2 regions of the Anaerocolumna sp. AGMB13020 genome follow, and region 2 is predicted to be linked to the other one. Evidence: a T-box and tRNA genes for the amino acid it is inferred to sense, from the RefSeq annotation. Region 2 holds a T-box; the other holds one or more tRNA genes.
What was found. The T-box of region 2 lies ahead of R2R35_RS14950 (glycine--tRNA ligase). A T-box ahead of a tRNA ligase gene usually reads a tRNA of that ligase, here a tRNA-Gly.
Positions count from the first base shown of each region.

Region 1: it has a tRNA-Gly gene. The T-box ahead of R2R35_RS14950 (glycine--tRNA ligase) is inferred to sense a tRNA for this amino acid. The anticodon was not compared.

Region 1 covers NZ_CP136910.1:3,265,218-3,280,641, reverse strand. The annotation lists gene R2R35_RS13365 (aminoglycoside phosphotransferase family protein) at 203-940, opposite strand; gene R2R35_RS13360 (exonuclease domain-containing protein) at 1,056-1,799, opposite strand; gene nth (endonuclease III) at 1,881-2,549, opposite strand; gene R2R35_RS13350 (B12-binding domain-containing radical SAM protein) at 2,622-4,388, opposite strand; gene R2R35_RS13345 (putative ABC transporter permease) at 5,892-6,305, opposite strand; tRNA gene R2R35_RS13340 (tRNA-Gly) at 6,481-6,551, opposite strand; tRNA gene R2R35_RS13335 (tRNA-Leu) at 6,579-6,664, opposite strand; gene R2R35_RS13330 (glycoside hydrolase family 13 protein) at 6,770-8,821, opposite strand; gene ftsH (ATP-dependent zinc metalloprotease FtsH) at 9,240-11,123, opposite strand; gene hpt (hypoxanthine phosphoribosyltransferase) at 11,139-11,660, opposite strand; gene tilS (tRNA lysidine(34) synthetase TilS) at 11,653-13,143, opposite strand; gene spoIIE (stage II sporulation protein E) at 13,266-15,424, opposite strand, start outside.
Region 2 covers NZ_CP136910.1:3,591,520-3,606,943, reverse strand. The annotation lists gene R2R35_RS14995 (murein hydrolase activator EnvC family protein) at 1-134, opposite strand, end outside; gene ftsX (permease-like cell division protein FtsX) at 165-1,079, opposite strand; gene ftsE (cell division ATP-binding protein FtsE) at 1,069-1,800, opposite strand; gene R2R35_RS14980 (PucR family transcriptional regulator) at 1,972-3,060, opposite strand; gene R2R35_RS14975 (ABC transporter ATP-binding protein) at 3,689-4,801, opposite strand; gene R2R35_RS14970 (YitT family protein) at 4,999-5,874, opposite strand; gene R2R35_RS14965 (DUF5704 domain-containing protein) at 6,129-9,374, opposite strand; gene R2R35_RS14960 (S-layer homology domain-containing protein) at 9,384-10,637, opposite strand; gene R2R35_RS14955 (hypothetical protein) at 11,443-11,604, opposite strand; gene R2R35_RS14950 (glycine--tRNA ligase) at 11,765-13,138, opposite strand; T-box leader at 13,424-13,673, opposite strand; gene R2R35_RS14945 (DUF3795 domain-containing protein) at 13,730-14,650, opposite strand; gene ymfI (elongation factor P 5-aminopentanone reductase) at 15,147-15,424, shown strand, end outside.

The DNA of each region.
Region 1 (15,424 bases), 330 kb from region 2:
TATCAATATTTATTAAAATATAATATTGATAAGCATAGGTGCTACCATAGCCAGCACCAGGACTACTACTATTACTAAAGAGATTGCTCTCTTTACCTTGTGGTTGTTGAAATTCAATTGATACACCTCTTTCTTATTTCATTAACAGCAATTATATTCCTGTCTTTTATATTTAAGTTATAAAAATTTTAACCAACTGCAATCATATATATTCATTGGGACATTCGCCAGCTCTGGCAATACCTATTACAAGCAAATAATCCTTAATCCTATCTTTTGTTATTCCCATATAGCCTAAATATTTCTTCACAAGTGTCTGTTTTATATCTAATAACCCTTCTTTTTCTGTAGCATTTTCAGAAACAGGCGTATATTCTACTAAATATACTGTACGGGCTATGTCATACAAATAATTTCCTCTGCACAGATTCATAAAATCTATTGCATAGGTCTGCGTTCCAGATATCAAAATATTTCCTGGATGGTAGTCACCATGACACAAGGTATTACCCTCAGGTAATCTTTGGAGTATCCGAAGTGCTTCTTCCTTCTCATCTATCTTACAACGCTCAGCATTATGAATATGATATGCCAGAAACTCTTTGTAATCAGGTAAATCCTTCAAATCAAATTCCAGCATTCTTTTATGCAGAGCAGCCATCATAAAAGCACACTTATCCAGATCTCCAGTCTTAAAAAACCAGTTCTCCAACGACACTCCCAAAACTTTTTCATATACTATTCCTGAACGTCCTTTGTATCTAAGCCTTTCATAGGGAATGGGCTTGGGAAAATCCAATTCTTTTACAGACAATGCTTTTGTGTATTCATTTTCTACAGCAGGCTCCGGGTAACCCTCATAAAAAAGCTTCAGGACTTTATCCTTACCCCATTCAAAGACTTCTGCCGTATTTCCGGAACCAATTAATTGTTTCTCCATATTTTGCTCCATGGATTGCTAGTCCTGTTACTGCATAAAATACACTTATTATTTTCTAAGTACTTGATACATTATAGTATTGTTTAAACTACTCTAATTATTCTGAGCTTTATACTTATGTGGCAGGCTTATAGTTTAACCTTCCCTTGTTGAGAATAATGCTGTCAATCAATTTAGAAGCTTCGCTTCTCGTCAGATTGTCTATGGAATTCATATATTCTATCTTATGATATTTTAATAAATCATTCAAGTAATTTTTTTGACTTGCAGTGATGGGCTGGGACTTTTTTACCTTATAGGATAAGACCTGCGGCTTAAAAACATCACTGTGGCTGTCAAAAAATTCATTGCACATATATGCATAGACCATAGCCGTAGCTTTCGCATCATGGAATGCCCGGTGGGCACTTGGATTTACCACATTATAGCGATTGCATAAGCTCCCAAGGCTTTTACTCTCTTTTTCAGGGATAGTTCCTCTGCTGATCTTAAGAGTATCAATTCCTTCTCTTTCAAAGCTGTGTCCCAGACGCCCGGCACTGACCTTTATGAAGCTGTAGTCAAACATTATATTATGCCCCATTATAATATCTTCTCCGGTAAATTCAAGGAAATTCGGCACCACTTCAGCAGCCGTTCTTGCATTCGCAAGCATTTCTTCTGTTATTCCCGTAAGCTTGATAATATTCTCCGGTAAGGGTAAAGGCGGTTTGATCAATTCGTTAAAATACTCTGTTATTTTACCCTCTTTAACTCGGACAGCACCTATTTCAATTATATGATCTTCTTCCGGTGAGAGTCCTGTGGTTTCTATATCAAAGCATACAAAGGAGGTTATCATTCCGTTTTTCTTTGTCATTGTAACCTCTTTTCTGGATATCTGATTAAAATCCATATCCTCTAATCTTTTGTTTATATAAATTACAATAAAATCTTTTCGTTATTTCAGATTATCCCACTTACTTTCCCACTTGCACTGGTCAAATAAAAAGCATTCATTGCATTTTGGGCTCCTGGCAGTACAAATGCTTCTGCCATGGGCAATAATCTGAAGATTATACAAGATCCAATGGTCCTTTGGCAGAACCTTCATAAGATCGAACTCAATCTTAACCGGATCTTCCTCTTTGGTAAATCCCAGCTTTCCGGAGATACGTTTTACATGGGTATCAACAACAATGCTGGGCTCATGATATATGTTTCCTCTGATAACATTGGCTGTCTTTCTTCCTACTCCCGCAAGCTTTGTTAATGCATCAATATCATTTGGAACCACACCGCCGTGATCCCTAAGCAGTGCTTTTGTACACTCAATAATATTCTTCGCTTTATTATGATAAAAGCCGGTACTGTGAATGTCCCTCTCAAGCTCCCTTAAATCTGCCGCTGCAAAATCTTCAAGGCTCTTATATTTAACAAAAAGATCCTTTGTAACGATGTTAACCCTTTCATCGGTACACTGGGCACTTAAGATTGTCGCAATCAGCAGCTGCCAGGGAGTTTCATGATTCAGATAACACTTATATTCCCTTGTATAATATTCGTCCAGGAGAGCAAGAATCTGCTCCACTCTCTCCCGTTCCTTTTTAGTAATTCTTTTTACTGCCATAAATTCTCCCATTCCGCCGCTGACAGCAGCTTAAAATCTGATGAAAGAAGATTGAAATGTATTTTCAGGCGACTATAAGACCACCTCTGCCTGCCCTGCCTGTTTATTAAGCGGATTCCTGTTTTTATAATCGTACAGAATAAACTGCTCTTCCCCTGTTCTTATGCCTTTGTCAGCTGTCTGGTACACATTAAAAGGATAATGTTCTATATGAAGAACACCCTTTACATCCTCCGTTCCAATATCTCTTGACAGACTAACTGCTATTCTGTCTTTGTCCTGATAAAACAACTGATATTTCTTCTTATAAGCTTCATAGTCCTCTGCAAAGGAAGGTCTGCTCTTAAGCTTCTCCCTGCAAAAGAGGTCATGAACCATCAGGCTCTTAAGTACCTTAACCTCCCCGTTCTCCACCGCCGCAATTCTTTGTTCGAAGAAGGATAGCAGGGTTTCATATCTTCCCATTCTGGAGGAGCTCATAAGGTGAAGTCCTAATTCCTCATAATAATTCCCCAGCGCAAGAAAGAAATCAAAAGGTGTATCAAAAAAGTGCATCAGATACTTTAAGGTATACTCAAACTGTCCGCTGTTATAATAAATCTCTGTCATACTTTCCACTTTCTTAAGCAGCAGGATTTCATCGTAACTGATCCATCTGGTATAAAGGACTTCATAAGGCGGTTCCTCCTGATACACAATATCCCATTGGTTGCCGGACAGCTCCTGATTCAGGGTGGAGCCCTTTAATACCTTTAAGAATCCCAGCTGAAGTTGATCCGGCTTCATGGCATATACTTCGTTAAAAGAAGCCCGAAAGGAAGGAAAATCCTCCAGGGGAAGACCGGCAATCAAATCCAGATGAATATGGATATTCTCACCTCTTTGAATCTGATGAACCACCTCTTTGATTCTCTCAAGGCTCATCCTTCTGTGTATGGCATCCAGTGTATTCTCATTAGCAGACTGTACACCGACTTCCAGCTGAACCAGTCCTTCACGCATGGAATTAAGGAGTTCTATTTCGTCAGCTTTCAGAATTTCACCTGCAATCTCAAAGTGAAAATTCGTGATTCCATTATCATGCTCCTTAATAAACCGCCATATTGCCATGGCGTGGTTGTGATTACAGTTAAAAGTCCTGTCTACAAATTTAACCTGAGGCACCTTATTCTCAAGGAAAAAAAGCAGTTCCTCCTCCACTTTCTTCACATTACGAAAACGGACCCTTTTATTTTCCGAAGAAAGGCAATAGCTGCAGGAATAAGGGCAACCCCTGCTGGACTCGTAATAAATAATCCTGTTCTCAAGCTCAGATAAATCCTCATAAGGGAAAGGAAGCTTATCCATATCCATTTCTTCTCTAAAAGGTGTCTGAACCACTAAATCCTCTTTCCTGCCGTCCCGAAAGCAAATACCCTTTATCTTTAAGAGCTCTCCCTGTCCATCCACATAAAATTTCATAAGTTCCAGGAAAACCTCTTCTCCTTCACCGGCCATAATACCATCAATAAAGGGAAGCTCCTCCATGAGAGCCTTTGGATCATACGAAACCTCCGGTCCACCCAGCCACAGCTTAACCTCTGGCAGTACTTTTCTCAGTTCCCTGCACACCTTCTGAACCATACCAAAATTCCATATATAGCAGGATACTCCTATAAAATCCGGTTTCTGTTTATAGATATCCATAAGAATATCGTCTTTATATTGATTAATGGTATATTCAGAAATCCTAATACAATCCTTATAAGGCAAAGCATAATTTCTTAGGCTTCTAATTGCCGGATTGGAATGAATATATTTTGCGTTAATACCTACCAATAAAACTTTCAATCTAACCACCATTGCGCCTTGGCGCGCTCAAATCAGCAAATAGCGTCTTTCAAGCTTAACCGCAGCACCTCTGCTTATCTAGTAATTTTCGGTATAGTGTCTGTAACTGTCTATACCGTATAAAACCGCTTATTCATGCCATACATATCCTTATGATAAATAATTTATAAGGTGAAAACAAAATAAGCAGAAACCTTTAAAATCATAGGCTTATGCTTATTTTAACACAACATACAAGAAAAGGAAACCTGTCTTTACTGGTAAAGGACGGTAAAGGTGAAAAGGAGGGGTTTTGGGAAACGGACGATGAGTTTGGCTTATATTCCTCCATCTCCTGTTCAGGGTTCCAAATTCCACTAAAATGACAGAAGTTGTTCCTGGCAGGTGAAAGGATACCAAACTCGCTGAAAGGCGCTCAGACAGTGGTATCCTTTCACCTAGTCACAACTGCTGTCATTTAAGTGTCCTTAGGAACCCTTCAATGGAGATGGAGGAATATAAGCCAAACTCATCTGGTTGTTTTCAAGATTATGCTTTTGATGCCTGAGTCTAAGTAGTAAAAGTTAATTAGAAAATCCTATGTATAGATATAACACGATAGAGATTACGTACTTATGGAAAATTTAGGTGTCAAAAACTTTAGCAGTTTAAGCTGAGTACAGTTCAGTATTATCAGCACCGTAAGAAATAACAGGATAGAGATTTTGTACTTATGGAAAAAATCAGGGTCAAAACTTTTACAAACGTTTATGTTGAATGCAGTTCAGTATTATCAGTATCATAAGAAACAAGTTTTATCGACTGAAATAAGGCTAAACATCACTCAACAGATATTGCAGGTGTAAAATTATAATAATAATGATAAATAAGTGAAATCGAAAGTGGCGGTTTTGGTAATTACCCAACTGATGAAGCAAAATTATTAATCGCTCATTAGAATCATGAACTGTATTATATTAAGGATACATTTATTATAACAAAAATCCATCAGCTTCTCATAAAGTAGATTGATTCATCCCCCTAAAGTCTTTGACACAGATACTTCAAGAAATTTTATCATCAGCTACTATTACCATAATACTTAAAATCCTTGGCGTTTCACAATCTGGATGTCATTCTCTCAAAACCCTACCTCTTCTCATATACCTCAGCATGTAAAGACCGCAATATCCAAAATCATAATTCCATACATCAATACCAGCAAACTGAAAGGTTATGATCAAAAAACAGATAATTTGAGGTTCTGTTTAGTAGTTTTGTATTGAGAGAATCCTTATTCCACTTAAGCGGCAGAAACTGTGACTAGGTTAAATTAAACCACTGTTTGAGCACAACAGCTTACACTGAGACAAACTACCAGCGAGTTTGGTTTAATTTTACCTGCCAGGAACAGTTCCTGCCGCTTTAGTGGAATAGGATTCTCGAAGAACAAAACGTATAAACAGAACCTCGAATTATCGTCCGCCCCCAAAACCTCCCGTACTGCAATATATATGCTTTACCTCAGAGTCTTTACGCCCTCACATTATTTCCTGCCAGAAATCCTCTAAGCTGATTATCCAGCCAGATAGCCGGCGCTGCCAGTACAAACCATACCAGGCTGAACAAAGGACATATCTGCCCCCAGGCATTTAAGGGAATCTCTGAATAATCCCAGACATTGAGGTTCATCCACAGATTAACGATTATTCCCGCAACCAGCTCCACTGCCGTTATTGCCAGAGAAGCAAGAAACATTTTTCCCGGAAGAGGAATTTCATGACCGTATTTCTGATTAATAAAATCGATTATAAGAAAACAGATGCCACCTGCAATGAGCATGGAGATGTGGGAATAACCTCTGAATAAGGTCTCAATGCCACAATAGATGAAACCTCCCACAAAGAAAAAAAGAATATATTTTAACGTGTTATTTATTTTAAGCATACCTTTTTCATCCTTTCTGATTAATAGCGCATGAGCTGTTAGCTGTCAGCGCATTTCATTCGGTTGAAAATTAGTATGCTCGGTTTTTTTACTTAAACTTATAAATTTACTACATTCCATCACTTCCCTTAGCAAAGACTGCCAAGGTGACATTTGGAAAAATGGGCATGAAAAAAGCGGGTGATGGGAATCGAACCCACGTATCTAGCTTGGAAGGCTAGTGTTCTACCATTGAACTACACCCGCAAATCTATTATGAGATTTTAAAAACCATGCCGGCGACCGGAATCGAACCGGTACGGGCGATTAGGCCCGCAGGATTTTAAGTCCTGTGCGTCTGCCAGTTCCGCCACGCCGGCATCTAAAATCTTTCTGACAAGGTTAGATTATAACACAGTCACAAATAGATTTCAAGTGCTTTTGTACAAGTTTTTTATAAAATTCAAAAAATAATAAAAATACACTTATGCCTGGAAGAAATTCTTTATGATAACCGAAGCCGCCGGAGGAAGCGTTAGCTTTAAAACTCCTCCATCGGTATAATACATTTCTGAATCCAGACAATAGCCATCTCTGGTTGTTAATAGCAGCCTTGCTAGTGTTTCCTTATCCTCAATCCCTATACGCCAGGCTTCAATCTCCACCTCCATTTGCGCTTCTGTATTATTTAAGGCAATAATAAATTTATCTTTCTTGTCAAATCTTCCATAACACAAATAGCCATAATCAGCATGCAGCATCAGATGGGAGCCGGTTTTTAAGGTATCATAGGTTTTATGAATATTAATAATATCCTTATGGAATTGAATCAGCTCCTGGTCTTCTCTTCCCCAGGGATAACTTCTTCGGTTATCCGGATCCGTCCAGCCGCATAAGCCGGCTTCATCGCCATAGTAGATAGTAGGTGCCCCAGGCCAGGTCATCTGTACCGTTACCGCCTCCCGGAACACGCCAAGATCTATGCCATTATCCGCAGCCTGAGGTCCTGCCGTTGCCGTTCTGCCAACCCTTTTGTTGGTTCTGGTTAAGAATCTGGAATGATCGTGATTGGAGAGTTCATTCATGGCGGTCAGCAAGGAGGTGGTCTGCATACCAACCATAGCATTTTTCATCAGACCTTCGAAAGCAGCTCCCGAATTGTACAGAGATTCCTCATAGGAATCACTGTGCTTTTCCATACCTGTAAGGAACCAGGTAAGCGGCTCCATAAAAGCATCGTAATTCATTACAGTATCCCATTCTTCTCCTAAAAGCCATTCCTTTGAATCGCCGTAATGCTCTGCCAGGATAACCGCCTCCGGATTAGCTGTTTTTACTGCCTTTCTAAAGTCCTTCCAGAATTGATGGTTAAACTCTCTGGTCAGACCTAAATCTGCAGCTACGTCAAGCCTCCAGCCGTCACAATTAAAAGGTGGTGATACCCATTTAGCTCCTATCTTTAGAATTTCATCATAGAGCTTACGGGAACCCTCATAATTTAACTTAGGCAAGGTCTCATACCCCCACCAGCCATCATAACTGCCGTTACCAGGCCATTTATCCTCTTTAAAATTAAAATAATCCCTATATGGGCTGGTCTTCTCCCAATATGCACCGGGTTTAAAGTCCTCTTCTCCTTCATAAATACCTTCTCTGTCCAGCCATTTGTGAAAAGAACCGCAGTGATTGAAGACTCCGTCTAATATTACCTTCATACCTTTTTCATGTGCAGTTTCCACAAGCTTTACAAGAAGCTCATTGCTTTTCTCAAGATTGATCCTGCTTGTAACCCTTTTTTTGTAACGGTTTGCCCTACGGTTGTCGTATACTCCTTCTGGCAGCGCCTCTTCACTGTCTTCTACAACAACTCCCAGATGCGGGTCTACATAGTCATAGTCCTGGGTATCATATTTGTGATTGGAGGGGGAAACGAACACCGGATTCAAATAGATTACTTCCACACCAAGGTCTTTCAGATAATCCATTTTCTTAATAACGCCTAACAGGTCGCCTCCATAAAATTCCCTGATGCCTACAGATGCCGGATATTGATACCAGTCCTCTGCCTTTGTCACACAGTCCCCTACATAATAATACTCCCTATCGGTAACATCATTGCCAGTATCTCCGTTATAAAAGCGGTCCACATAGATCTGATACATAACCGCACCTTTTGCCCAATCCGGTGTATGAAATCCAGGAGTTAAGGTAAAATGGAACTTCTCCTGAAGCTTATCGGTTCCTCCTGCCCGGTTGTAATAGCAGGTCTGCTCACCATCTGATATTTCAAAGTAATAATTAACCACATAGTTCTCTAACGCAATAACGCTTTCATAATAATCAAAATATATATCACTGTGGGTTCTATCCATCTTAACAGCTGAAAATTCCTGCGTATTTCCGGAGAAATGCATGAAAACGCTTAATTCACCCTTTTGAGTTCGTAATCGTATTACTACCTTCTCAAATTCATTGGGTTCCATGGGGTTTCTGTAATCAATCGTTCCGTCACTGTACAGCGCATTTTTATTTATCATATATATCAAACAAACCTTTCCTTTTATCAGGGCATATTGCCAGCACTCTGAATTCTGCTTTTTATTTTACGAAACTTTCCGAAATATTTGTCTCTGATAATGTATATTAAAGCATACGTTCAAAAATAGCAACCAGAAATTATAACTATTTTTGGACAAAGAAAAGGACAGCCATCGATGCTGTCCTTTTCTTGGAGAAGGTATTTTGTTACTTATGGGGTGTAGCAAAAACTATATAATGTATTGGGGTTTACGAGTATTAGTATATCACCATATATTCAAAAAGTGTGCACAAACTTAAAAAGTTTTAAAAAATTTTTTTGTCTGTTTTTATCACTCACCTCATTTTAGCTTTTACAGCCCCCGAAAATATTATATAAAAACCTTATATTTTGCAGTCTTTTTTTGTAACCTGCCCTTAGACCTCTAAAATTGGTGTATTACCGCCTTCATTTTGGGTAAGATTGGAACCATCTCCTCTGTGCAGGAACAGGGCTTCAAATTCTTCACGATTAATTCGCTCTTTCTCGATTAAGAGTTTCGCGCAGCTGTGAAGTACATCCATATATTCTGTAAGGAATCTCTTGGCTTCACTGTAACAGTTGTCAATCATCCCTTTCACTTCATCATCTATGATTCTGGCAACATTCTCACTGTAGCTTCTGGTATGTGCCAGATCTCTTCCGATAAACACTTCGTCATCATCACTGTCATAATTAACCATACCTACATTGGAGGAGAAACCATATTTTGTTATCATGGCTCTGGCAGTCTTTGTTGCCATCTTAATATCCGAAGAAGCCCCGGTGGTGATATCATCAAATATCAGCTCTTCTGCCGCACGGCCTCCAAGACCTACAATAATATCCTGCTTCATGCCACCCTTTGTATGGAACATCTCATCCTTTTCCGGTAAAGGCATGGTATAACCTGCCGCACCATTTCCAGTTGGAATGATAGACACAGTATATACAGGCCCCACATCGGGGAGAAGATGGAAGAGAATAGCATGCCCTGCTTCGTGATAAGCGGTGATCCTCTTTTCTTTATCAGAAATAACCTTGCTTTTTTTCTCCGTACCGATACCTACTTTGATAAAGGATTTATTGATATCCTCATGAACAATGTAAGAGCGGTTATCTTTGGCTGCGCTGATCGCAGCTTCATTTAAGAGATTTTCAAGATCAGCACCGGTGAAACCGGCAGTGGTCTGGGCTATCCTCTTTAAGTCTACATCCTCACCTAAGGGTTTACCTTTTGCGTGTACCTGGAGAATTTCTTCTCTGCCTTTTACATCCGGTCTTCCCACTAATACCTTACGGTCAAAACGTCCAGGTCTTAAAATGGCAGGATCCAGAATATCCACACGGTTAGTGGCAGCCATGACAATAATACCTTCATTGACACCAAAACCATCCATCTCTACTAACAGCTGATTTAAAGTCTGCTCTCTTTCATCATGTCCGCCGCCCATTCCGGTTCCTCTTCTTCTGGCAACGGCATCGATCTCATCAATAAAGATAATACAAGGGGAGTGTTTCTTGGCGTCCTCAAACAAATCTCTTACTCTGGAGGCACCAACACCAACAAACATCTCAACAAAATCAGAACCTGAGATACTAAAGAAAGGTACCCCTGCTTCTCCTGCTACCGCTTTTGCAAGAAGGGTCTTACCGGTTCCGGGAGGTCCTTCTAAAAGTACGCCTTTGGGAATTCTTGCTCCCACCTGGGTATATTTCTTGGGTGTTTTTAGGAAATCTACGATTTCCTGAAGCTCTTCTTTCTCTTCCTCAAGCCCTGCTACATTCTTAAATGTAGTCTTCTTATTCTCGTCAGTGGTCATTTTCGCCCGGCTCTTGCCAAAGTTCATAACCTTACTGCCGCCTCCGCCGCCTCCGGCAGCTTGATTGGACATATAGGAAAATAGTAATATTATAACTACAAACCCTAACAGATAAGGCAGCAGTGTCAGGAACCAGTTAGGTTTTGCCACATCATAAAACTGATGTGTAAATTTATCGGAATTTGCAACCGCAAGATCCCTTACCTCTTTGACATCCGGTACATAGAATTTCTTTACGTTCTTATCCTTCAACGTAACGATAACCCTTCCCGTCGGTGGTTCCTGATTCTGATAGATCTTAACATCGGTTATATTACTTTTTGATACATCCTCCAAAAAGTTGTTGTACTCGTACTGATCGCTTTGATTGTTCCTTATATTCTGGTGGACAAGGGATAAGACCAAAATAATTCCAAGGATAATGAGATAAGCTCCATATCCTTTCAGTTGTCTCTTCACAGACAGACCTCCTTTCTATTGCTCAATCACTCCGATATAGGGCAGGTTTCTATATTTTTGGGTATAATCCAGCCCATATCCTACCACAAATTCATCGGGTATCTGAAATCCTACGTAATCTACGTTCACTTCTGCAGTTCTTCTGTCCGGTTTATCCAGCAAGGTACATATTTTTATACTCTTAGGCTTTCTGCTGTATAAAAGATCTACCAGATATTTCAGCGTATTACCGGAATCAATGATATCCTCTACAATAAGTACTTCTTTATCTTCTATGGAATCGTCCAGGTCTTTTATGATCTTTACTCTTCCTGAGCTTACAAAGCCATCTCCGTAACTAGATACGGACATAAAGTCCAGAGACAGGGGAACATCTATATTCTTAGCCAATTCACAGGTAATAAATACCCCTCCCTTTAAAACACAAATAAGATGCAGTTCTTTTCCCGCATAATCCTTGCTGATCTGCTCTCCCAGACTGCGAATCTTCTTATCTACCTCTTCTTGTGATATTAATACTTTGATATTTTCATTCATTTTCTTTTTCCTCCGTTAATTTTATCTGAAGTATCCGCTTTGTATTCTCATCCACCTTATAGGCTTCACTGATTCTGCCGCCGATTACCCATACAATATGGGAGCCGTCTGCTAACAAAGGCTGGACATCTCTTATCTGCCTTGGTACTTTTTCATCAATAAAATAGGCTTTTAATTTTTTTGTGCTTCCTCTTGCATCAATACAAAGGTAATCGCCCTGTTTTCTCCTACGGATTAACACAGTATCCTTAATTTTATCATAGTCAAACCATTTCGTATAGAGATTTTGTGGAATTATCATATTTTTTTTATAATTCATAACTTCTGTTATCAGACTAATTTCCCTGTCCGGCAAAGGAGTTCTGCCAGGTATATTAAGCTCCTGTACAAGCTCATTTTCAGGCGGAGATGTATCAATACAGCTGCTGTTCTTCTTATCTTTTACAAAGGAAATATGATTATACTCCTTTACTGCCGTTATTCCATAGGGAAGATTCACCCGTTTTCCTGTCTGCTTGCTGACAAGGTCTAACACTGCCGTAACATGAACAGCTTCCAGATCCTTTAAGCTGCCACTAAGAAAAGAAAGGGCTTTTCGCACCAGCTCTTTCTGTATAACAATGTCTTCCTTTATAAGCTCCTCTGTTAAAAGCTGTACCTTTCCTTGAAGTGCCGCTTCTTTTATCTCAGTATTATTGTCCGAAGAGTACACATCTTTTTTTGGAAGATTCCTTCTTACATTATCTCCCCTGACCAGCACTCTTTCCATGGCCTTAAGAGTCATTTTCTCAACAAAGGCTCCTACTTCCATCAGACTGTCTCCTGCCCGGCTGATATGGCTTATTGCCTGCTTATTGACCTCTGCGGCATTTTTAAGAATACCATGGCGTATCTTATTTCTGGTATAGTCCAGGGTAAAGTTCGTGGAATCATCCAGATAACCAGCACTTCGATTGCTTAGATAAGCCTCAATTTCCTGTCTTTCAAGGCATAAGAGGGGTCTTATGATATTGTCCCTTACCGGATTGATTCCTGTAAGCCCGGTTAAGGCGCTGCCCCTGAACAGATTAAAGAGTATTGTTTCTGCATTATCATTTTTATTATGTGCAATTGCAATTTTATTACACTTATATGCATTAAGATACTGATTAAAAACCTCATATCGCGTTATCCTGCCTGCTTCTTCAAGAGATAAGCCCTGAGCCTTTGCCATGAAAGGGATGTCTTTACAGACCGCCGTAAAGGACACTCCCCTCTCTTTGCACAGGCTTCTGACAAATTCTTCGTCCCTGTCAGCTTCTTCCCCTCTTATACCGTGATTTACATGAATCACAAAAAGGGTCAGCCCGTAGCTTTCAGACAACTCTGTAAGCACATGAAAAAGGCAGACCGAATCCGCTCCGCCGGAAACTCCGACAATAATCTGGTCTCCCTTTTCAAGCATGTTATATTTACTAATATACTGTTTTATCTTATTAATCATGAATAACTCCAACTCAGGTTTTTCTTTTATGACTGATTATTCATTTGTTATGGTGTGTCTGAATACTTACTGCACCCTAAATATACTGATTTTTTTTATTGTAACTTAAACATTAAGAAATATCAAGTCTTGCTCCAAAAGCCCGCAACCAACACGGTCATATCATCTGCAGGCACCCAGCCGTTATGTTCAAGGGCCATATTAAGTATTGCATTTGCCATCTCCTTGGGATTGTTTGTCTTAAGCTCCTGAATAAATTGAATGATAGTCTCCTCCTTCTCGTCTCCAGTAATACAGTCCACAACCCCATCCGTAGCCATGATAACAAATTCACCGTCATAAAGCTTTCTGGTGACGATTTCATAATCCGCTCTATGCACCACCCCTGCCGGCAGCGCATTGGAATGTATGACCTCAACTTCTCCGGACTTCTTAAGGAAGGTTGAAGCAGCTCCCATCTTAATGAAATCACAAAAGCCGGTATAGAGATTAATAATGGACAAATCAATGGTGGAAAAGCTCTCTGCCTTATCTCTGAGCACCAAAATGGAGTTGATCAGCTTGATAGCGGATTCCTTACGAAAACCAGCCTCCATAAATTGTTCCAAAAGTTCGATTACCGATTCGCTTTCCTCACAGGCATCCGGTCCGGAACCCATTCCATCGGCCAGACTCATCATAAAGGTTCCGGTGTCGGGATTCAAAAAAGAGAAATTATCTCCTGATACCGGACTTCCGTCTTTATTCATTCTGGCAAACCCTGTATATACAGTATAATCCGTATCCTCCACAAAGGTGAAAGTCTCCATCTCTCTGGAAATTACTTTCTTGCAGCCATCATAAGGTCTGATGGCTTTCCCGCAGGCCTTCCCTATAATCCCTGCTGCCTCTTTCGCTGTTATACATCGGCCTTTTTCGGTTTTGGCAGTCAGGTAAATCTCCTGCTTGCCGTCTCTTTTTTCAAAGATAGCAACCTTTTTCACCTGGATATGGCTGTGGCGCAAAGCCTGAGCGATTCTTTCCTTACTGTCCGCACCCTCATAAGGTTTATATAAGTCCAGGGAAAAGTCATCAATAATATTCGCCACCTCACCCAACTGTTCTGCTATGGCGGCTCTGCTTTGTGCAAGCTTATTGCTCCAGATCATATTGATTCTTGCAATTTCAATACTTTTTTTCGCTTCCTCCAGGAAGTTCTCAAGGCAAATGCATCTGGAAGCAAATTCCACCGGTATCTCATTTAAGGATACGGTTCCATTTTCATTTACCTGTTCCATAATACGGAAAGCCCCTTCATAGGTTTCATAAAAATGACCTTCCCAGCACAGACTGCAATTTTCACAATCCTTGCAGAGTTTCTCTGATAATCTGTCAAAGAGCTCTCTTTTGTCTACTTTATTAAGCTCCTCCTTCTGTTCCGAAATGGAATGAAAGGTTGCGGAAAGATTATGGAAGGATTCTGAGAAATCTCTCAGTTTTCCTCTGGCAACACTCTGCAGGTTCTGATGAACAAATACCTCCTCTTCTTTTCCTCTTTCTTCTTTATTTTTTCCATATATCAGACTTTTAGGCAATAAAAAGAATAATACTGCACAGGAAATCAATACGCCAAACCCTTCCAGGTTAAATTTACTGTCTTTATACAATTCTCCAAGTACCAGAAATCCACCGGTAAAGGCCAGAAAATCCGGTATCCTTCCCATTTCACGAAAACTTCCGCTGATGATGCCAAGCATACACATTACCCCCAGCTGATTAAGTTCTCCGGTTCTGAGTGCCATTATAATACCGCAGGCTGCACCAATTACTGCACCAAACCCGGCTCCGTACCGAAAACCAATAAGAAGGATACAAAACAAAGCGCAGGTTAGGGGTAACGAAAACCCAAGAGAGTTCATATCCGGTATCCCATATATAATTACACCGCCCATAACAGCCAATCCTACAATTTCCTCATTGGATAAGGTCTCATCTTTTAAGGGCGGATTCAGTATTGGTCCAAGGCCTTTACGAAAAATCAGACAGGAAACAAATACAATGATTCCTTCTGCCAGCCCCAGCACAGCATAATGCAAAAAGTCATTGCTTAAGGTGCTATAAAAACAGGTCAGTAATGTAATGGAGCCCCCTGCAACTCCACCCATAACCCAGACGGAAAGTTTCTTATTCCGATACTCTGCCATGGAAACCAGGATGGAAAATACCAGGATGGCTATAAGGTATTTTATCATCTCCACCCTGTCCATTGCCGTTATTATCCCCAATGCCACCATCACCGCCG
Region 2 (15,424 bases):
GCATAACTCAGGATATTCTGAGTAGCAAAAATCAGAACCAATAATACTACCGGAACAAGCTTTAAATTTCTATGTATCAATTTTTTGAAATCAACAGGACGGCCTTTTCGATCTGTAAACTGTATCCTCTTCATTCGCACCTCTTCCCCTTTATCATTGCATGTCTACTTGCCTTCTTTTAAACGCAGCTGCTTTCTGACAGTAAGAAAGCTGCCAAAGAATCCGATTCCCACTCCCAAGATAAGGCTTAAGGGAACCAATGTTTTAAATATACCATTAACTTCAATAAATTGAAAGGTCCTGAAAATATTATTATATTTCCCGGATATGTAATCTATCAATCTATTATACATAAAATAAAGAAATACCAACGGAATTACCGAACCTAAAAACCCGATTGTAATTCCTTCTACAATAAACGGTGCCCGGATAAAGGAATCCTTGGCTCCGATTAATTTCATAATTGAAATTTCTTCCCTTCTTACGGCAATACCCATTGTTACAGTCGTATTAATGAGGAATATGGCCACACCAAATAGTATTATGATAATTGCTCCCGACACATAACCTACTAAAGCATTAAAGGTTTTAAAGGTATCCGCAATTGTATCCGAGTGATTCACCTGCCTTACTCCATCCAGCCTTTCGATAAATGATACCAGATCTTTCTGCATGGATACATCATTTAGTTTTACCGTATAGGATGCAGAATCCTTGAGAGGATTGTCTTCCCCAAAGCTCTCTGCCAATTCTTTATTCAGAAATTTTTCTTTATAGTTATTCCAGGTTTCCTCTGCAGAGACAAAGGTGATCGAAGCCACTTCTGCTCTCGTCCTGATCTCATCTCCTATAATATCGATCTGTTCCTGGCTGATGCCTTTGTCAAAAAATACCGTTACGCCCACAGAGGTCTCAGCGGTCTTAACCATAAATTGAAAATTAGCAACCACAAAGTAAAAGATACCAAAAAGAAACAAGCAGGCTCCAATCGTTCCTACGGAAGCGGCGGAGAACATCCTGTTTCTGCGGATATTCTTAAAACCCTGTTTCATGCTGTAAATTATCGTACTAATACGCATGGGAATATCCACCTCTTTGCTCATCGCTGATTAATATGCCTTTACTCATAGTAATCACTCTCTTTTGCATTTTGTCTACAATTTCCTTGTTATGTGTAACTACAACTACGGTTGTACCCCTTTTGTTAATATCCTCCAGCAAACGCATGATTTCCCAGGAATTTTTAGGGTCCAGATTACCGGTAGGTTCGTCTGCCAGTAAGATGACCGGATTATTCACAAGGGCTCTGGCTAAGGCAACTCTTTGCTGTTCACCACCGGAAAGCTCTGTGGGCAGGGATTTCTGCTTCTCTAAAAGTCCCATAAGCGATAGCATAAGGGGAACCTGTCTTCTGATAGTACTTGCAGACACCTCAATTACCCGCTGGGCAAAGGCAACATTTTCATAAACGTTTCGATCTTTTAACAATCGAAAATTCTGAAAAACAACTCCGATTCCTCTTCTGTATTTTGCAACCTGTCTGTGTCTCATTCTTGTCAAATCTTTGAAATTGACATATATTTTCCCGCTGGTGGGTTCAATTTCCTTCAAAATCAATTTTATCAGTGTTGATTTTCCCGAACCGCTGCTGCCAACTATAAATACGAACTCTCCTTTTGTGATCTGAAAGCTGATATTATTAATAGCCGGTGTCCCCTTTTGATAGGACTTTGATACTTTGTCAAAAACTATAACCGGAGCATCTGCTTCTTCCAAACTCTTATCTCTATTGTTATTCATTCCCAACACCTTTCTAAAACCTGGTGAACTCCTCATCCTCTTTGTATTTAAATGCTTCTATTTTAATTTATATAACAATATTCCACGAATCCTGCGTAAAAGAATAGAGGGGGGCTCTCAAAGAGAAAGCCTTACCCTCTTACTAAACACTATAATATCTCCAGCTTTTCTCTAGTATTCCAGTGTTTCCATGTACTTCATATACTTAACGACCATTAAAGCAATTTTGAAGGTGATTGCATCTTCAAAAACCCTTAAGTCCAGATTGGTGCTCTTCTGAAGCTTATCCAGACGGTAAACCAGAGTATTTCTATGAATATATAACTGTCTGGAAGTCTCTGATACGTTCAGATTATTCTCAAAGAATTTGTTGATGGTAGTTAAGGTTTCCTCATCAAATTCATCAGGAGATTTTCCGTCAAAGATTTCTTTTATGAACATCTTGCATAAAGGCATGGGAAGCTGGTAGATAAGTCGTCCGATACCTAAATTACTGTAAGCCATAACATTTCTGTCACTGTAGAAAATTTTCCCTACGTCCAACGCCATCTTAGCTTCTTTATAAGATCTTGAAACATCCTTAATCTCATTTACAATGGTACCAAAAGCCACATGAACCTTGGTCATTGCTTCTGTGTTAAGCATGTCCAGAATTATCTTAGCTGTCTTGTTCATATCATCATAAGTTTCGTTGGGCTTTAACTCTTTTACAAGGATAATGTTCTTCTCATCAACTGCAGTTATAAAATCCTTAGTCTTTCCTGAGAAAAGTCCTCTGACGGTTTCAAGAGCATTGATGTCTTTCTCGTTCTTTGTCTCAATAATAAAGACTACTCTTCTGACATCCGTCTCAATATGAAGTTTCTTAGCTCTGTTGTAGATATCTACTAACAGAAGGTTGTCAAGGAGAAGGTTCTTAATAAAGTTGTCCTTATCATATCTCTCCTTATAAGCAACTAACAGGTTCTGTATCTGGAAAGAAGCAATCTTACCTACCATATAGACATCATCACTGTCACCTTTTGCTAATATTACGTATTCCAACTGGTGCTCATCAAACACCTTAAAGAACTGATAGCCCTGAAGCACCTGGCTGTCGGCAGGGGATTCCACAAAATTCAGAACTGCATTTTCATAGTCATCTGCATTATTTATAGTGGTTGCCAGAGTCTTCCCTTCTGTATCCATTACACAGAGATCTATTCTGGTAATACCTTTTAGGCCTTCAATAGTGCTCTGCAGAATTTGATTCGATATCATATTGTCACTCCTTTTTCTATTCGTTCTTAAAACCAAAAATTTATAACCCTTATTTTAGCATTGTTTTCGTAGAAAGTAAACTAAATTTACACAAATTTAATAATATTATTCGTACAATACTGTTAATTCCTCTCGTTTTCAATATAGTTTATTTACTAAACTTTTATCGAGTGTTATTAATTATGCTATTAGTAATAAAAAACTATTTTAAGTTGTTTCCTTTACATTTCAAGCTCGTACAAATAATTAGCTTTATCAATTAATTATCAGTATAAATCTTTTTACGTGGGTATCACTTGATATCTTATTTCCTCAGATAAACTTTATATATTCTTCTATGCATAACATCCATTCATAAGCTACTGAGTTCATACATAAACTAGGTTAACCAGAAGCTAAATGCAGGAGCCAATAAGGTAAGGCCTGCGCTTGGTCTTGCCACTATATACTATAGATTTTATTGGCTAAAGCAATCAACCAAACAGATTCTGTGTATCCCCTATAATTTCTTTGTATAAGCCAAAAACAGAGAACCCATACGAGTTCTCTGCTTCTATTAATTAATAATAAATTATATTTGTTTTTAACAGCGATTAGTGTACTCTTACCATCCTGTATAATAGAATGATTAGTGTGTAATAACCTGCTCTGTATCTTTATCAAATACATGAATCTTTGTTAAGTCAAATGCTACCTTAATTGTATCGCCAGGTCTAGCAGTTGTACGAGGATTAACTCTTGCAGTTACATCGAACTGATCTACTGAGAAATACAGGTAAACTTCAGCACCTAATAACTCGTATACTCTTACAGTTGCATTAACAACACTATCAGGTGAGCTGCTGATGAACATTTCTTCATCTTTTACATCTTCAGGACGAATTCCTAAGATAACAGTCTTGTTCTCATAACCACCTTCAAGAACCTTTTTGCCTTTAGCTTCAGGTAATTTGATGGAGTGTGAACCAAACTTTAAGGAAACTGTGCTGCCATCTTTTACTGCAGTAGCTTCGATTACGTTCATCTGAGGTGAACCAATAAAGGTTGCTACGAATAAATTGTTAGGCATGTTGTACAGGTTCTGAGGAGAATCTACCTGCTGAACAACACCGTCTTTCATAACAACGATTCTTGTTCCAAGTGTCATAGCCTCTGTCTGATCATGTGTTACGTAGATAATTGTTGTCTGAAGTCTCTGATGTAACTTGGAGATCTCAATACGCATCTGTACTCTTAGTTTAGCATCCAAGTTGGATAAAGGCTCATCCATAAGGAATACTTTAGGATTACGAACGATAGCACGACCCATGGCAACACGCTGTCTCTGTCCACCGGATAAAGCCTTAGGCTTACGGTCTAATAAGTGCTCAATATCAAGGATCTTAGCTGCTTCACGTACTAATTTCTCAATCTGGTCTTTCGGAGTTTTTCTTAACTTAAGACCAAATGCCATATTATCATAAACAGACATATGAGGATATAAAGCGTAGTTCTGGAAAACCATCGCAATATCTCTGTCTTTGGGTTCTACATCATTTACTAACTTATCGGCAATCCATAACTCACCGCCTGTGATTTCCTCCAGACCTGCGATCATACGTAATGTTGTGGACTTTCCACAACCTGAGGGTCCTACGAAGATGATGAATTCTTTGTCAGCGATTTCAAGATTAAAATCTTTAACAGCTACAAAACCGTTGGGGTATGTTTTGTTGATGTTCTTTAAAGATAAACTTGCCATTTTATAATTTCCTCCCTAAATTTTAATGCCATCATGTGCTCTGTCTTGTACTATTACTATATGTCTAACTATACACTATTAGCACAATGAAAGCCATATCCCAATTCCACAAATTAATTTTTACCATTTTGTGTACTTTGTATATTCAACTTAAAAATAAGTACTTTTACCGATATTTTGTTGACTGCCCGTTAATTTTACTGTCTATATTCTCTAAAACCCTCGCCCATAACCTCTCTGGCATCACTCACAATGATGAAAGCTCTGGGGTCAACTTCCGCAACCAGTTCTTTTAATTCAACAATTTCCTTCTTGGAAACTACACAAAACAGCATTTTCTTTTCCTTATTAGAGTACATACCCGTAGCAGAAATACCGGTAACCCCTCTGTCCAGGTCAGCTATAATACGCTCAGCGATTTTTTCATAATGTTCTGATATGATATATGCCATTTTGGCAAACTTAAGGCCTTCCAGAATGCTGTCAGATATTTTTGCAGTAATGTATACTGCAATGATTGCGTAAAGCGCCTTCGTAATACCAAAGCTTATAATACCGATAGTGACTACAACTGCATCTATTACAATAAGAATTCTTGGAACGGTATGATAAGGAATAAATTTATGAATTATCATAGCTAACATGTCCGTACCACCAGTAGAAGCATTGGCAGCAAATACAAGACCTATTCCTACACCGCCGATTACTCCGCCAAAAACCGCTGCCAGCAGGTAGTCGTCCCCCAGAAAATTAATACCCGAAGGTACAAGGGCAAGGGCTAAGGTGAAACTGATCTCCGCTAAAAAAGCATGTTTAACAAACGTCTTACCTCGAACCAGTATCGCTGCAATAAATAAAGGTACGTTCAACGCCAGGTTGGTAATCCAGATAGGTATACCATCCTCAATAACTAAACCAGTCAGCTTCTTTATAACAATAGCCAGACCGGATAAGCCACCTGTTACCATTTCCATGGGTTCATATACCAGGTTCACAGACACTGCCATTAAAATTGTTCCTACTATAATAAGTATATAATGGGTAAACTTATTTTTATAAACATGCATTTCCATATTGTATCGCCTTTTCTGTAGGTATTTTTAAACGAATCTCAAAGCTAAACCTTATACTTAACTTTAACAATTGCTATGGCCCGGATATACATTTATTATATTACTGTATATTCTTATTTAATTTTAGCCCTTTCACGGTTCTTTATACTTTTGATTTTAATCCGAGTTGTGAAGACAAAATTAACTCATGGATATTTTATCCATTATGAGCCATTTTATAGTATAACAGAAAAGTTTTCGATAGACAAGACAGATTAATGGGTACCTCTTGAGGTCCAATCTCCATTAACATTCTTATTAGAATAGTAGATGATGTAGTCGCCATCCTGAAATTGAAAGGTTATATCACCGTAACTGGTCTTCTGATACTGATATCCTTCTCTCTTCCACATGTTGCAATAGCCGTTAGTGCTGTTCTTTTCATTTATATAGCTTAGATTTAGTATGCCTTCCTTTACTGTTGTGATGTCAAAATTCACGATGATATAGCCATCTTTCAACCAAAAGGATTCCTTGTAATTTAAACCGCCGTTATTCACAGCATAAGCGGTCACATCAAAGCCTTTAGGTACAATATGTACTTCTGCAGGCAGATAATATTCTCCGTACCATTTCTGTACACTGGTTGCTACTTGTTTCGCCGTCACGCCGGATGGAATCTGAGCGAGGGTACCAACATACATCCTAAGACTGGATGGTAACATGATATTCATGAAATTATATACCTTTTTTTGCTGCGCCTTGAGTTTTTGTATGGTTACTCCCTCAAAAAAAGCTGTCTTCTCAAGTTCACTTTCAGGAATACCCAGGTAAGGGTCTCCGGTCTTAATCGACTTATCATTTTGAAGGTCAATATTTCCACCCATCTTAACCATGACATTTTGCTTACCACCAAATGTTTCAGAGTAGTAAATATCAACTTCCTGACGATTGTTACCATTCTTATCTACAAAGTAAAACTTCGGCCTTATCCGTACATAATCATCATTCTCTGCCATACTACCAACAGTAGTAAGTGAAAATCGTGTCATGTATCCAGTTTTTAAGATACCTTGATTCTTATATTCCGGATGGCTGCCATTAACCATAGTTAATGTGTATTTCGCATCCTGTCCATTACTGTTGCCATTCTGATCTTTTGTTCCAACAGTATATTTGAATCCGGTCATTTTAAGGGAATTAGGTAAGCGGAAGACCTTTTCCCAAATAGGATAGTCTGTTACATCGTAGATATTTAATCCGTAAATCCTTCCGGATATCTGAACAATAGAGTTATCTTCTGCCACATAATTATCAAGTCTTATATTTGCCAGGTCTTCTACTTTTTCTAACCCATCATTCGCAGCTACGTTGATTGCTGTGCTCCGGTACCGGATCTCATACCTTCCTTCAGGAACCCAAATAGGTACGTAGAACAAAGTATCTTCGGCAACGCTTGTCCAGGTATTTTTAGGAATGTAAATACCTGCAGTTGAGCCGCCTTTGTATACATCAAATGCAAATTTAACTTGCCTGCTTGCTATGTATTTGGAATAATCTCGGTATCCGTAGCCTTTTATATCCCGGTGGCTTCCGGTTGTGGGAAGCGTTACATAAAAGGGTCTATCAAGTACCAGGGATGCATAAACTGGATCCGGTGTAATCATCTGGTTGTCTTTCCTGTTATCCTGAACCATGCCATCACATACAACCGGAGTATGTACTACCACAGGGTTAATATCACTGATTTCATATTGTTCTTCGATTTCAAATACTGTTTCATTGCCGATTGTTACAATGGGTTTATAATCGACTTTTCCTTCACTTGAGTACTCTTCATTGGCTAACGTACCAGGTATTACTAATCCTGATTTATAGAAAACATTCTCCCCTATTTCCTCTTGTCCTTCCGGAATTGCAATGGGATTCGCTGTTTGCTCCTCTTTTTCAGTATCTGCCATAATTGTCTGTCCATTGAATATCAGCTTATCATTTTTACATTTGATTTTAGCAATGGCTGCTTCGGCTTTTTCCTTCCAGTCTTCTGTAGGGATGGAAGGTTCTGCAGAACCACCATTGATGGTTTCCCCTGGTAGTTTAATTTCTTTGACTTCCCCATCTCTTAAAGGCGTTACCAGGTGTTCAGCTTCTTCGGTAGAATTCGTATAACTGACCGTCGGTGCAGTATAGCCGGTTGGATTCATTGTTAAAGTTCCACCTGGTAAAGCATCGTTAATCACTGTCGCTTTATCAAGTCCATACACCGCCAGAGCATCAATATACCAGTATGAATATTTACGCTCAATGTAATATGTCTTCGTGATCGGGACGGTAGAGCTCCTGTCATACTCCTTTCCCTTTTCATCCTTTTCTGTCCAGGTAAGCGTATAATTCTTTGTTACATTTACTGGATAGACTTTTGTTCCGGATTTTTTGATAAAGTTATAGGCTGAAAGATACTTATTTGTTTTTACATTGGCATACAGACTTTCAGTCCCTGGGATTCCTTCCAGTACATCGAAAGATTCATCCCCCCTGGCATCCGCAGCAATGACGGCTGTAGGGTCTATCATTTCAACTTCCCTGGACATATTGTCCTCTGTTTCACTTGGGAGTTTCTCACTGAATTTACGATACATTGCAACGATTTTAAGGCCTTTATCTTTAACGGTATATTCCCGATCTCTTAAATAACTGATTGCTGTAGCATAATCACTTACTGATAAATAGGGATTAATATCCGTTTTACGATTCCCTACGTTCTTCTTTGGATCTCGAAGATTAACATAATAGAGTCTGTAAAGATAATATTTGGTTCCAGCTATATGGTCTGGGATTTTGGAACTATTGGTTGTAAAAGTTGTATTTTTCATTTGTGTTGCATAGTTTTTTGTATCATGTAGCGTACTTGTACCATTGCTATAAATACGTCTTTCAATCGTAATTGGCTCTTTGTTCTTTGAACCGTATGAAAATTCTACTTGTAAGTCAAAACGGTCATTGAAATCATTCGGATTGTTCCATGTTTCTGCCGTTGCAATTCCATAGGGTTTTCCTGACAGATTAAAATATTCAAAGGTATTTTCCTTATCCCCATACACAGTATGAAAAATCCCATTAAACCATATGGTATCATTTTCTTTGATTTCATCCAGTTTCGTCTTACTGAAGGCTTTATTTACCTGATCTTTGTCAAAAGTAAAGGTAACTCTTAACTTATCCTCACCATAAGGAACAGAATGCTGTTGACCATTTTCTAGTTTAAATACGGCATAATCCTTATCTTTTCTTGGAAACCCATTGCTTTCATCTCGTCGTACTGTAAACCCTATTGTTTTCCATCTAATTTCAGAAGTAGCCTTTGTATCTATTGTTGTAAATGTAAACTCTCCAGTTTCAGTATTAAATTTAACATCTGGTATTTCGTCAGCAGCACGAACTATAAAAGATGGAACTAATAGCACTACTATACATGAAAATAAAACAGTCATTAATCCCCTTATAATTCTTTTGTATTTCATCTATCTCCTTTACTCTCCTTTGTAATAATAGTCATTTAGTGAGTCATCAAATATTGCAAAGTCACTTCCATTACTACTCCCATTACCTGTTGCAAGTTCTATATCATAAATTCCTTCAAACCACTTATCTCTACTTAAACCTGGTAAATATATTGTCTGCCTTGCAAAAAATAAATCTTCCTGAACCTTCTTTTCACCTGGAAAAGAGATTTTAAATTTAACATATGCTCTAACTCTATAACTTTGATCAAAATATAATGAAGATGGTTCAACGGATATCACAGAACTTTTAATTACTATCTGATTTTTTTTCACATAATTCATGTATTCTTTTATATCATCTGTTGTTTTTTTATTAGAAGATTCATTTTTATATACAAAATAAGTACTACGTAAATTATTTACCCAGGTACTATTGATGGTACGGTAATCAACGTTTAAACGATATTTTAAATTATTCTCAACTTTTTTCATCCAATCATCTACATAGATACACATTCCTGTTTTATCTATTTCTAAGGAATCCATCGCTGTAGTAATTTTAGCTGACGAAGCATAGTCTTTTCCTTCTACTGGCTTCCAGGTATATGTAGCAAGTTGATATTGGTATTTCATTTCATAAAAGGAATTTGGGAAAGCTTCCAGGATATAGGGATAACTTTTTGCATTTTTAGGTAAGTTCGTTGTTCGGATCAGCTGACCATCTGGACTTAACTTTGCTCTGCCTTTTGTGTTTGTAAGCAAAGATACAACTTTTTTTGCATCTGCAGTAGTCAAGTAATCGTATCCGTTAAACGCTCTATTCTGTATGTACATTCCATTGCTTTTTCCAACAATAAGACCTTTTGCATAAACCTTTCCTACCGCTTCTCTTTTACCTGCAGGTATCTTTTTTATGTCAGAGATCCTTTTTTCCAAGATAACTGCCAACAGTTCCGGATCAACTTTATCACCATTTAAATATTCATCAGCACGATTAAGAAGAACAGCCGCATCCACTCTTGTTAGATCAGCTTTATAATCTTTGAAATCCCCTTCTTTAACTATTCCGGCAGCTAATGCTGCTTTTAAATAAGGGCTGTTGGCTGTAGTATCTGCTTCAAGTCCTACGGCAGGTACCAGCAGCTTGATAAAATTATAGATTTTAATTTTATTACTTGCTGCCGCCGTTGCCGGCTGTACTGGTGCTATAATACATGAAAATATAATTATTAACACTAGCAATAGGCTTATACCTTTGTTTTTTAGTATTTTCGTAGTCATTATAATAGTCCCTCCATCCTCTTTCTTTTGTATAAAATAATTATATTGTATATAGAATAGTTTTATATAAATAATTCTTATTCGAACATAGAAAACCTCTATCAAATACTTCAATACGTAATATTATTTCACTTATTCATCTTTTTCTAGCTATTGATTTTCAAACATTGTGTCTGGAACTATTCTATTTTTCATTCATATTTTTTACTAATTTTACCACATTGGGTTTTAAATGACTATACTCATAATCGTTTTATTTCGAGATTTTTTTACATTAAATTAGCTATGTAATTAAATTGTTTCTATTAATTTTTGATAATTGAATGGAATTGGTTAAGCAGAATTAACTTAGTGTAAATCAAGAATGAATAATATTAATTTTAGACATTTAAGACTCAATTAGATAGTGCGATATAATTATAATTATTAATCAATAATATCTACCGTTCATTTCTTACTAAATATAGTAGCATTATTTTAAAAAAATTAAGCAAAAAACCTATAAAATATTATAACATATATTTCCACTTTAAGCAAGTATTGCTTCATTATATTTGGTACTTCTTTATCTGATACTTCAAACTTTTTTCTATCTTTTTCTATTTTATGTTTTTTGAATTCTATACTTTTTCTATTTTCCATTTTTTCTATTTTATATTTTATAATGTATCCCTAACAATGGACACGTATTTAGTGAAGACCTATCTTTCAGACATCCTAACAAAATAGATTCTTCGTTATGGACACTCATTTTTTTATTTTGTATTTTTTCAATATTGTATTTGTGTTTTACTGTTTCATGTTTCTATGTCATATTTTTTATTTCATGTCTTTTTATTTCATGTCTTTTTATTTCATGTCTTTTTATTTCATGTTTTTTCATTCCATGTTTTTTCATTCCATACTTCAACATATTTTGATTTCCATCCTCACCGGTCCCAACTACCTCAACCGTTTCATAGAGCATATTCCATCATAGTTTATGTCCCATCCCCAGGACACAAATTATCAATAAGAACATATCGCATAGTACATAATACATGTATCATAATACGGTATGTTCTTATTAAATATTATTATAATCCATCAAACAAATCTATCTATTTTATGAATCCATCAATCACCTGCTACTCAAAATCAAATTCTCCCTCAAAATAGTCCTTTAGCTCTGTATAAGGCATCTTGACCTGAGTCATGGTGTCTCTGTCTCTGATGGTTACAACTCCTGCATCTAAGGTCTCATCATCTATTGTAATTGCATAAGGTGTACCAATGGCATCACCCCTACGATATCGTTTACCAATATTTCCGGCATCGTCATAGGTTACCATATATCTCTTCTTCAAAGCATTGTATATTTCTGTAGCCTTCTCTCCATGACGTTTTTTGATCAAAGGCAGGATATTTATCTTAATCGGCGCAAGAGCCGGTGGAATGCGAAGCACCAGTCTGGTGTCTCCTTTATCCAGTTCTTCCTCTGCAAGAGATTCCAGCAATACCGCAAGTACGACTCTATCTACTCCATAGGTGGATTCAACAATATAAGGAATGAACCTTTCCTTGGTCTCTTCCTCGTAATATTCAAGGTTTTTTCCGGAATACTCCTGATGCTTTGTCAGGTCAAAATCTGTACGGTTATGGGTACCGTTGATTTCTCCCCAGCCAAAGGGAAAGAGATATTCGATGTCACAGGCTGCTTTTGCATAGTGGGCAAGTTTTTCATGGTCATGAAACCTTAAATGCTCCCTGTCTAAACCCAGGAATTGAAAGAACGAAATACCATAGTTTTTAAAATTCTCATAAAGCTCCTCATCCTCTCCTTTTTTACAAAAGGTCTGATATTCCATCTGTTCAAATTCTATGGTACGAAAAGTGAAGTTACCGGGTGTGATCTCATTTCGAAAAGCTTTTCCGATCTGACCAATTCCAAAGGGCAGTTTGGTACGCATGGTCCTCATTACATTCAGAAAATTTACATACTCTCCCTGGGCATTTTCCGGCCTCAGATATATAGTGGCAGAAGTATCTTCCGTTACTCCCCTCTGTGTGGCAAACATAAGGTTAAATTGTCTTATATCCGTATAATCCGATTTGCCGCATTTTGGACAGGGTATCTTCTTCTCCTGTATATAATGAAGCATTTCCTCCTGGGTCATGGTATCCGCATTTATTTCATCTGTATATTCATTTATCAGATTATCAGCCCGATGTCTTGCTTTACAGCTTTTACAGTCTAATAAAGGATCTGAAAAGCCTGCCAGATGTCCACTTGCTTCCCATACAGTGGGATTCATCAGAATATCCGAATCCAATTCGTAACTGTTATCTCTTAACTGTATAAAATAATATCTCCAGGCTTCCTTGATATTGTTCTTCAGCCTTGTTCCAAGAGGACCGTAATCCCAGGTATTGGCAAGCCCTCCGTATATTTCACTTCCCCTGAAAATAAATCCGTACTGACTGCAATATGCTGATAAATCCTCCATTGTAAATTTCTTCATAATAAAACCTCCTTTTTTCTGATTGGTTTTTAATACGAGTCACAAACTATAGGCGTTAAGATCCCTTTATGATTATAAGCTTTTACCGGCAGTTATCTGATAAATTGTCACAAATAGCAATTCCCACTTTAACACACAATATAATTTTCCCAAAAAGGAGCATAGTCGCTCTTTCGTAGGACTCTCCGTCTGGAGTGGAGGGTTAGAAATATTGGAAAATCTCCTGACCTATTACATGGATTCCCTTCCCTATTGCATAAAAAAAGCCCTAAGCAATCAATAATTGCTTAGGGCGAACATATCTGTCCGTGGTACCACCTAAATTCAGGATAACCTGCACTCTATTACGGTACGAGTATACACTTTATACCGCTTTCCCTGGTAACGGTGGAAGTTCCGTTGGCCTCTACTTGGGTCTCCCCGTTCAATCCACAGCTTAAGGGCGCCTTCCCTGCACTTTTTCATGAAGATTCACACCGACCATCTTCTCTCTGTTATCAAAGCAGCAGTTACTTTTCCCTGTCATAGCCTTTTCGTATTGGATGTATTTTATCACAGCTCGCTCTTGTAGGCAAGAGGAAAATGCACTTTTCATATCTCTCTTTTTCTCATCCAGTAATGTTCTCTGCCCTCTATCTCTACCGGTGCAAATCCACTTTTACCAGAGGCTGCTAAACGCTCAAATGCCTCCGGTTTTACTTTATGCAATACCATTTCACTATGATAAATATCAAAAAATATGTGGCTGGATATTTCAAGCAGCTCTCTTAAATAGTTTTCTTTCTCAAAATCCGATAGAATATCCATTCTTAGGACACCAATATTCCGGTTTTTCTTCTGATATTTCCTGTCATAAGTTTCAACGCTTCCAATGACCTTTCCTGTTGGTTTATCTTGGACAGCAAAACGTATAAAATATCTATTGGCGTAGTCCTGATTAAGCCATCCCTCTATCACCTGCTCCATTCTGTCTGCAAAATCAAACTCTTCCGGCGGACAACCATCTCTGTTCATTAATTTTGAGACCATTGAATCTCTGTAACATATCCGTAATTCCTCCGCATCTTCTTTGGTAACAAGCCTAAGCTTAAATTGCTCCGTTTCATATACCGGACATTTTTCATAAGGGTTACAGCTGCCAAACTGCAGAAGCTCCATAATCTCATCCTCGGAATCCAGGCAGTCATAATCCCCTTTTCCTCCCTGGGGGTCATGATAGAGAATTCCATTGCTGTAATTCTCCCGTAAGCGTTCCAGCAGTGCTCTTTCTCCGAATTGTCCTGCATATTGATTAAAGGCTCTCACCCGTACATTTTGAAAGATTCCTTCCTTACAAGGATACTCGCTGCACTGGTAACACCCCTCCAACTCTTTCTCTGCTGCACAAGCATAAATAGCACAGGTACTCCTATTGTCACATCCCTTGGCTTTACATCCCGGACATTCCTCACTGCTACATAACACACAGGCCAGACCACACATAGCCAATCCTTTATTCTCATAATAACCCATTTTTATTACCTCCTTTTTAAAGAAGATAACATAGGAATAACGACAACTATCTGTCGCTATTTCAAAAATACTATATATATTTTTTGGTAACCTCTCCACCTAGTAGGTTCTAGTAACGATTTAGGCTCTACCGCGTAGGCTCTTCTCACATTTTAGATACTTCTCTCTTTTTGACTCTTTTCTCATATTAAAATTTCCTCACACAGTAAGCATTTCTCTCATTTTAAAATCATGTAATATACTAGGTTCTATTCGCATGTAATCCCTCCTCACACATTAAGCATTTCTCTCATTTTAAACTCTAGTCATATAATAAGCTCTTCTCACATGTAATTTCTCCTCACACATTAAGCATTTCTCTCATATCAAACTCTTCCAGCAAGCTGTTAATAAAGCGTCTAAATTGCAGTTCTGCCTATTCAGAGCTTCAATTGATTTGCAATCCTTGTCCTTTTCAGCTATAATCTATACCAATAAAGTTAATTCGGGAGGTCCTATGAAATCCAAAACCATACTGATAACCGGTGCTTCCAGAGGGATTGGAAAAGCGATTGCTTTGCGCTATGCCAAAGAAGGGTTCCGTATAGCTATAACCGGCAAAACCCATAAGAACGAACTGATGCGGACCAAAGCAGAGGTAGAGAGCCTTGGCTCGCCCTGTTTGGCTTATTTGGGTGATATGGGCAGTAATGCTGCCGTTTCAGAACTCTTTGGTCTAATCAGGAAAACCTTTGGCCCAGTACATGTACTGGTTAATAATGCTGGCATTTCTCA